DNA from 2 places in the Mesorhizobium sp. M0410 genome. Region 1 is predicted to be linked to the other one. Evidence: predicted binding sites of a transcription regulator. Region 1 holds the regulator's gene; the other holds the start of a gene.
What was found. Region 1 encodes LexA, which represses DNA repair genes until DNA is damaged. Its sites were predicted from a motif close to TGTTCNNNNTGTGTTCNG; they were not measured.

Region 1 (4,430 bases):
CTCGTGCTCCTCGCGGCCCTTTGTGCCGTCGTCTCGCGCTCTTGGCCCAGAGCCCGCCTGTGCTTCATGGTGGCGTTGTTCTGCGTGCTTGGCGTGCTTGCCGCCAAGTTCGAGACCTGGCGTGTCGGGACGCATGTGCTCGGTTCTGAAATCTCGACGCGGCTGACGGGTCGCGTCGTATCGTACGAACCCATGGCTAGCGGCCGCATCCGGCTGACAATCGATGTGATCTCAACCGCCAGGCCGACGCTGCGCTACATGCCGGAACGGGTCCGCGTTTCGGCGATGAAGATACCGGATGAGCTGGCCGCCGGTTCCGAGATCACCGGCTATGTGCGGCTGCTGCCGCCGACCGGCCCGGTGCGGCCCGACAGCTATGATTTCTCCTTCGACAGCTATTTCGCCGGTATCGGCGGCAGCGGCTTTTTTCTCGGCAATCCGAAAGTCGTGTCGTCGAGCAGCATGCCGCTTGCCGCGCGGCTTTCTTCCGCGATCGAAGACGCGCGCGAATCCATCGCCGACCATATCCGCAGCCGCATCGGCGGCGCCGAGGGCGAGATTGCTGCTGCGCTGATCGTCGGCGTGCGCGCAGGCATTCCCGAGGAGATCAACGAAGCGATGCGGCGTACAGGCATTTATCACATCATCTCTATCTCGGGGCTGCATATGGCGTTGGTCGCCGGCACCATCATGGCGCTGCTACGCGGCGCCTTTGCGCTGTTTCCCGATTTCTCATCGCGACGGCCGGTCAAGAAATATGCCGCGGCCGCCGCGCTTTTTTCGATTGCGGCCTACCTCGTCTTTTCCGGCATTGTGGTAGCGGCCGAACGCAGCTTCATCATGCTGGCGGTGATGCTTATCGCCGTGCTGTTCGACCGGGCCGCGCTCACCATGCGCAACCTGGCGATCTCGGCCATCGCGGTCATTCTGGTGTCGCCACACGAGGTGGTCGGTCCGAGCTTCCAGATGTCCTTCGCCGCGACGGCGGCCCTTGTCGGCGCCTATGCCGGCTGGTCCGACTACCGCGCCGGCAGGGCCACCACGCCGCCGCCGCGGCGGTCGCCGCTACGCCTCGCCACGCGAAAGGTCCTGCTGGGCATGGGCGGCCTGGCGATGACCTCGATCATTGCAGGGAGCGCCACGGCGCTTTTCGCCATATGGCATTTCCAGCGCGTGGCGCCGCTCAGCCTGTTCGCCAATCTGGCCATCATGCCCATCGTCTCACTGGTCGTCATGCCCTTCGCCGTCCTCAGTGCGCTGGCGATGCCGTTCGGCGCGGATGGGCCTTTCCTATACGTGATGGGCAAGGGGCTGACGGCGATGATCGCCCTGTCCGGGTGGATCTCGGAGCGCTCGCCGATCGATGCGGTCGGGCTGATTTCGCTGAGATCCGTCCTTCTGGTGACGATCGCCCTCGTCATTGCCAGCATGGCGACGACCTGGTTGCGGCTGGCGGCACTTCCTTTTGCGCTCGCCGGCTTGCTGACGACAACGCAGACACGCGTACCCGACGTATTGATCTCGGAGGACGCACGGCTGGTCGCGCTGCCGATCGGCAGCGGTGAGCTCGCGGTCAACCGGGCACGCCCGAATGAGTTCACCATCGACAACTGGAAACGCGCGCTCACATCAGAGGCTATCGTCGCGCCGGAAACACCTGGAAAGAACGATCCGCAATTCGACATTGCCGATCCGGCCGACCTACCGCCGGGCATGCCGTTCATTTGCACGGACGGTCTCTGCCTCGCCAGGCATCCATCCGGCGCGATCATTGCGCAAGCCAAGGATCGCGATACCGCACGGCCAGCCTGCGCCTTCGCCAGCTTGATCGTCATCGACGACGCCACCGCCCATAATCCCTGCTACTACGACCGGCTGGTCCTCGTCGTCACAAAACGGCAACTGGCGCGCGCAGGAAGTGCGGCCGTCTATTTCGATCCACAAGCGGCAACACGCGCCGAAATCCGCTTCGCCGTCGAAAAATCATACCGGCCCTGGCACGTGCAGCGGAAATTTTCACGCGCGGCGCGCGGCCTGCCGCCATACCGGGCCGACAATCCAAAAGCCGGCACCAAGGGCGCAACTCAGTAGCGGCGGATCAGCCCAACGAGCTTGCCCTGCACCTTGACCCTGTCTGGTCCAAAGATGCGCGTCTCGTAGGCCGGATTGGCGGCCTCCAGGGCGATCGAGGCGCCCTTGCGGCGGAACCGCTTCAGTGTCGCTTCCTCCTCGTCGACCAGGGCCACCACGATCTCACCGGGGCTCGCCGTATCGGCATTGCGGATGATCACCGTGTCGCCGTCGAAAATGCCAGCCTCGATCATCGAATCGCCTTTGACCTCGAGCGCATAATGCTCGCCGCCCATGATCATATCCGGCGGCACCGAAATCGAATGCGTCTGGTGCTGGATAGCATCGATCGGCACACCGGCGGCGATGCGGCCCATCACCGGGATCGAAACGGCGGCGACGACATCGTCGTCATTGCCGGCTGCAGGGACGCGCGACGATGTCGGCTTGCCCTGCCGAGGGGCACCTTGCCCAAGACTGCCCTGGATGACACTCGGCGAGAACTTGCGTGCCGCATTGAGGCCGGGGGCGATCGAGTCAGGCAGGCGTAGCACCTCCAGTGCACGGGCCCGGTTGGGCAAACGGCGAATGAAGCCGCGCTCCTCCAGCGCCGTAATCAGTCGGTGGATTCCGGATTTGGAAGCCAGGTCGAGCGCTTCCTTCATCTCGTCGAAGGACGGTGGGATACCGCTTTCCTTCAACCTTTCGTGGATGAACATAAGCAGTTCGTGTTGTTTGCGTGTCAGCATAGCGACCCCCAACAGAATCAGAAAACAAACCCAGAACAGACACTATCTGTTCCAGTTGTGTTCCGCAACTGTTTAAAGTTTAATGAATGCGTTAAGGCTCGGGAAACAAACGACGTCCCCTACCGGCGTACCGTATTTTCGCCGCCGCGAGCCTCATCGCATTGATTCTGCTTTCATTTGCGCCGTTCTGGCCTCCTAGAAGGCGGTACTGGCATCGGCCGTCGGTCGGCAAAGGGCACGGAAGTGAACCCCTATCGACTGTGCGGTTTGGTCAATGCGCCGTGAACGAAACGAACTCAAAACGCCAACCTCGGGCTAACTCCAGGTTTCCACCGCCTGGTCAGGCTGCTTCTCGCCGGTGGAGCCTTGCACGCGCAACCAGGTAATGGAAGAACAGAAGAACAGTTGATGCGTGTCCGGCGTTGCGTTGGATTTTTTGGGGGAGCAGGCAAATCATGACGGGAATTCCCGATCTCGTGGCCGTAAAGGCGATGGATGCCGCGGATCCGCTGGGCGCGATGCGCGACCGCTTTGTCTTGCCGCAAGGAGTGATCTATCTCGACGGCAATTCGCTAGGAGCTGCTTCACGTGCCGCTTTCGATGAATTGTACAAGGCCGCGACCGAAGAATGGTCGCATGATGTCATCCGCGCATGGAACACGGCCGGCTGGTTCAACATGCCGCTTGAACTTGGCGACCAGCTAGGGCGCCTGATCGGTGCCGCGGTCGGCCAGACGGTGGTCTGCGATACGACGTCGGTCAACATCTACAAGCTGCTGCACGCCGCCATGGCCATGCGACCGGAGCGGCAGGTCATCGTCGCCGAGGGCGATAGTTTTCCGACAGACCTCTACATGGCTGAGGGTGTGGTTTCGACGCGAAAAGATGCGCTGCTGCGCCTCTCGGCGGTCGACGCGCCGACCATCGAGGAGCTGATCGACGATCGCACCGCCGTGGTGCTGGTCAACCACGTCAACTACAAATCGGGCGAACTGCGCGACATGCCGGCGCTGACGCGCAGGGCCCAGGAAGCCGGGGCGATGATCGTCTGGGATCTCTGCCACACCGCCGGCGCGATGCCAGTCGAGCTCGACAAAGCCAACGCCGATTTTGCCGTTGGCTGCACCTATAAATATCTGAATGGCGGCCCGGGCGCGCCTGCCTTCATCTATGCGGCTGAGCGGCATCTTGCCGACATTCAGCAGCCGCTCACCGGCTGGTGGGGCCATGCACGGCCCTTCTCCTTCGAGCCAGGCTATGCGGCCGGCACCGGCATCCGCCGGTTTCTGTGCGGCACCCAGCCGATCCTTTCGATGCGCACGCTGAAGGGCGCGCTCGACATCTGGGACGATGTCGACATGACGGCGGTGCGCAAGAAGAGCATCGCACTGGCCGATCTGTTCATCGAGCTTGTCGAGGCAAAGTGCGGCACTTACGGCCTCACGCTCGAAAGCACGCGCGATGGGGAAAAACGCGGCAGCCAGATTTCATTCATGCATGAGCATGGCTACCAGATCATGCGCGCGCTGATCGAACGTGGCGTGATCGGCGATTTTCGCGCGCCATCGACCATGCGCTTCGGCTTCACCCCGCTCTATGTCGGCTATGCCG
Region 2 (4,430 bases), on a different contig from region 1:
ACGACATCGCCGAAGCCGGGCTTGTCCTTGCCGTCGTTTCTCAGCGCCCACAGGAGCGTGATCAACCCGGCCGGCGCCGGCTTGATCAGCGCCGGCACAAAGACATGGTAGGCGCCGAAGCGCACGCCGAGGCGGCGAAGCGCCGCGCGGCCTTCCTGGTCGAGCGACTTCATCTCGTCGGCGATGTCGCGACGGTTGATGAGGCCGAAATGCTCGACAAGCTGGAAAGCGATGCCGCGGCCGATGCCGGTGATCTGCTCGGCATTCTTGAGGTCGACCAGCGGCTTCAGCAGGGATTCGATCTGGAAATTGACGAAGCGCTCGGCGCGCGCCGCAACCTTGTCGCGGGCCGGACCGGTGAGCTGCTCGTCGGCCAGCAGGACAAGACGCGGCTTCAAAGCGTCTTCGCCGGCGACCAGCGTGCCGATCGGCGCGCCGATCCAGCGCAGCGTGCCATCCGAACCCAGGGCGATGTCGCCATTGGCAGAGGCGCCGAAGCGCTCGGCCCGCGCCTCGAACTCGGCGGCAAGCGCCTTCTGCGCCGCCGCCCGCACCGCCTTGGCGTCCTCGCCGCCGGCGCTCTGGTCGGCGGTAAAGCGGAAACCCTGCAGCTCGCCGACATGATGGCCTTCGACGAGGACGGTTCCGGTTGGGCTGATTTCGGCTTCAGGCATCGTGTTTTCTCTAAGGCGCCGCATGAGGACGGAAGTCCTGCGGTCTACAAAACGTTTCGTCAACCGCTCATGCAGCGCATCCGACAATCTGTCTTCGATTTCGCGCGTCTTTTCCTGCCAGTGTGCCCGATCGGCCAGCCAGCCGGGTCGGTTGGAAACGAAGGTCCATGTGCGGATCTGGGCAATCCTGTGCGACAGCGTGTCGATGTCGCCTTCGGTGGTGTCGGCACGGCGCACCTGCTCGGCCATGTAGTTCTCGTCGACATGGCCATGCCTGGCAAGGTCCATGTAAATGGAGGCGATCAAGTCGGCGTGCTGGGCCGGCGCGATCTTCCTGTAGTCGGGAAGCGCGCAGGCTTCCCACAGCAGCGCCACGCGTCTCGCATCGGTGGTGAGTGCCCGGACGTCCTCGTCGCGCGACAGATGCTCGAGCGCCTGCGCGTCCACGGCCGGCAGCGCGCGCGTCAGGCCCTCGACCGGGGCGTTGGTCTCGATCGAGCGCTTCAGCGCATCGAGGTTGGCTAAATCGAAATGCGCGGTGCGCCACTGCAGCACTTTCACCGGGTCGAAATCATGCGCCACGATCTTCTTGACCAGTTCCTCATCCAGCGGATCGACCTGGCCGGTGACGCCGAAGGTGCCGTCGCGCAGATGCCGGCCGGCGCGGCCGGCAATCTGGCCGAGCTCGGCCGCTGTCAGGTTGCGGTACTGGTAGCCGTCGAATTTACGGTTCTGGGCGAAGGCGACGTGGTCGAGGTCGAGGTTGAGGCCCATGCCGATGGCGTCGGTTGCGACGAGGTAGTCGACGTCACCCGACTGGAACAGCGCCACCTGGGCGTTGCGGGTGCGCGGGCTGAGTGCGCCGAGCACGACGGCGGCACCGCCTTGCTGGCGGCGGATCAGCTCGGCAATGGCATAGACCTCGTCGGCCGAGAAGGCGACGATCGCGGTGCGCCGCGGCAGGCGGGTCAGCTTCTTCGAGCCGGCATAAGCAAGATGCGACAGCCGTGGCCGGGTCACCACCGACACGCCCCGCAGCAGGCGCTGCAGGATGCCGTGCATGGTGGCCGCGCCAAGCAGCAGCGTCTCCTGGCGGCCGCGCAGATGCAGGATGCGATCGGTAAAGATGTGGCCGCGTTCGAGATCGCCGGCGAGCTGGACCTCGTCGATGGCAACGAAGGCGGCGTCGGTCTCGCGCGGCATCGCTTCCACCGTGCAGACCGAGTATTTCGCGCCAGCCGGCTGGATCTTTTCCTCGCCGGTGATGAGCGCAACCTTATGGGCGCCGACCTTCTCGCAGACGCGCGCATAGACCTCGCGGGCAAGCAGCCTGAGCGGCAGGCCGATGACGCCGCTTTCATGCGCCACCATGCGTTCGATGGCGAGATGGGTCTTGCCGGTGTTGGTCGGGCCGAGCACGGCCGTCACGTCCCGGCCGGTCAGGATCAGCGGTTCAGTGTGTTTCGGATGGATGTTCATCGGCCTGGAAATAAGGCTCTCCGCCTCGCATTGTCGGGAGCGCGCCCATATTGGCCGCGTATGACAGGCGACACATAGGGATTTCGGGCGCGAAGCGAAAGCGGAATGTGCCGAGGGCAGGCCGATTGGTCGCTTCAAAGCCAGAAAATCTGTTCCCGATTAACAGTTGGAACGAGTCTGGAACGAATCAGCGACGAATCACTGACTCTCGCCGATTCAGGTTTTGTTCACGGCTACATCTGGGTTTTCTGCCGGCGTACCTCACCACATGCTGAATCACGGGAACTGGCCCGATTCATGCAAGCGGCATCCAGGCGAGCACCATGGTTAACCTTTGCCGGTGAATGGTCGTGGGTGGCCAATCTGCTTCGCACAACATTATGAAATTATTGATGTTTCCTAACGCGCTTTAATCATTTCGAGGGCGTTTTCAGCTCTCGTCGTTAACGTTCCGCTCAAAGCCGGAACGAATCGGCGACGAATCAGAGATAGCCGAAGTTTCTTGGTTTGTTCACCGCAACATGTTGTGTTGTGAACAGCTTCTCCACCGAGAATCCACAGGCTGCGGGACGGATTGTGCACAGGCTGCGCAGCGGCCATTAACCTTTGCGTGCTGGTTCGGCACACGCCGGCGTCATGGCCAATCGGTCGGCGCACTTGCCGCATGAGGCTCAGACTCGGCCTCACGCTGAACGGCTTGTTCAAGGCACGTCCTCTCCGACGGCATAGCGCTGCAATGTAGGGCCGACGGTCTGGATGATTTCGTCGTGAGACAGGGCGACGACCGGTGGTAGGCCCAGCAGGTAACGGCACATCGCCAAACCCAGCAGCTGGCTGGAAATGAGTCCGGCCCGCCGGCCCGCATCGGCGGGATCAGCGACCGCCGCAACCAGTGGCCTCACCTGGTTGGCAAATACATCGCGCAACTTTTCGGCGGCGAATTCGTTCGACGTCGCCGACCGCAGCAGAATTGCCATGCCGGTACCGTTGGCCGGATCTTCCCAGATTTCGAGAAATCGCCTGATCAGTGTCTTGCCGATGGCGGTTCGATCGATCACCCGCAGTGCCGGCAATTTCAGGTCGACGACCGCCGCTCTGGCGAATAGCTCGTCCTTGCTGCGGAAATAGCGGATCACCATGGCCGGATCGATCGAGGCATGGGCGGCGACGTCGCGGATGGAGGCGCCGTCATAGCCGTGCTTGGCGAACAGCAGCCTCGCGGCTTCGAGGATCTGGGCGCGGGTGCGGTCCGACTTGCTGGTTTTCTTCTGCTGATTCTCGCTCATGAAATCCATATGCCAACGGCTGTTGACAAATGCAATGGCTTCGGCTAGAAAGTCAACATGTGTTGATAAATGGAGAGCGAAAATGTTGCCTGATGCAACGGAAGTCCTGATTATCGGCGCCGGCCCGACCGGCTTGGCGCTGTCCATCGTGCTGCACCAGGCCGGGGTCGACCATATTCTGATCGACAGGCTTGGGGAGGGCCTTCAGACCTCGCGGGCCGGCGTCATCCACGCTCAGACGCTGGAAGCGCTGGAGCCTCTGGGCGTCACGCAGCGGCTGAGCGAACTTGCCCTGAAGCTGCAGAATTTCGCCATCCGAGATCGCAGCCGGGCACTGCTCAAGCTCGATTTCGGAAAGCTTCCGTCGAGACATCCCTATCTGATGATGCTGCCTCAGAATCTCACCGAGCAGGTGTTCGCCGAGCGGATTGCCGCCCTGGGCGGCGTGATCCACCGCATGGTCGAGGCCAAAGCGGTGGTTCAGGACACTGACGGTGCGCGCGTGACGGTGGTCGAGAACGGCCGCGAGAAGATCATATCGACACGTTACGTCGTTGGCGGCGACGGCATGCACAGCCTGGTGCGCAACTCGGCCGGCATCGAGTTCGACGGCGCGGCCTATGAGGCGTCGTTCGTTCTCGCCGACGTTCGTCTCGACTGGCCGGTTGGGCCAACCGAAGTATCGCTGTTCTTTGCGCCAGCCGGACTGGTGGTGGTGGCGCCGCTCCCAGACGGATCGTACCGCGTCGTCGCGACAATGGACGATGCACCGGAAAAACCCGCAGTCGCAGACATACAGGTGCTGCTCGACAGCCGCGGACCGACCGGCAGACGAGGCCGGGTGCTTGAGCTGAAATGGAGCTCGCGGTTTCGCGTGCATCACCGCCTGGTCCGGTCATACCGCAAGGGCCGGTTGTTCCTGATGGGCGATGCCGCGCACGTGCACAGTCCGGCGGGAGGGCAAGGCATGAATACCGGCATCGTCGACGCG

Region 2: a site for LexA is predicted at 2,321-2,338, ahead of NKI63_RS08610 (helicase-related protein). Genes of this name have one in related genera too.

Annotation. Positions count from the first base shown of each region.
Region 1 covers NZ_JAMYRN010000007.1:138,610-143,039, forward strand. The annotation lists gene NKI63_RS12205 (ComEC/Rec2 family competence protein) at 1-2,091, shown strand, start outside; gene lexA (transcriptional repressor LexA) at 2,085-2,819, opposite strand; gene kynU (kynureninase) at 3,275-4,430, shown strand, end outside.
Region 2 covers NZ_JAMYRN010000005.1:114,138-118,567, forward strand. The annotation lists gene NKI63_RS08610 (helicase-related protein) at 1-2,153, opposite strand, end outside; gene NKI63_RS08615 (TetR/AcrR family transcriptional regulator) at 2,855-3,439, opposite strand; gene NKI63_RS08620 (FAD-dependent oxidoreductase) at 3,522-4,430, shown strand, end outside.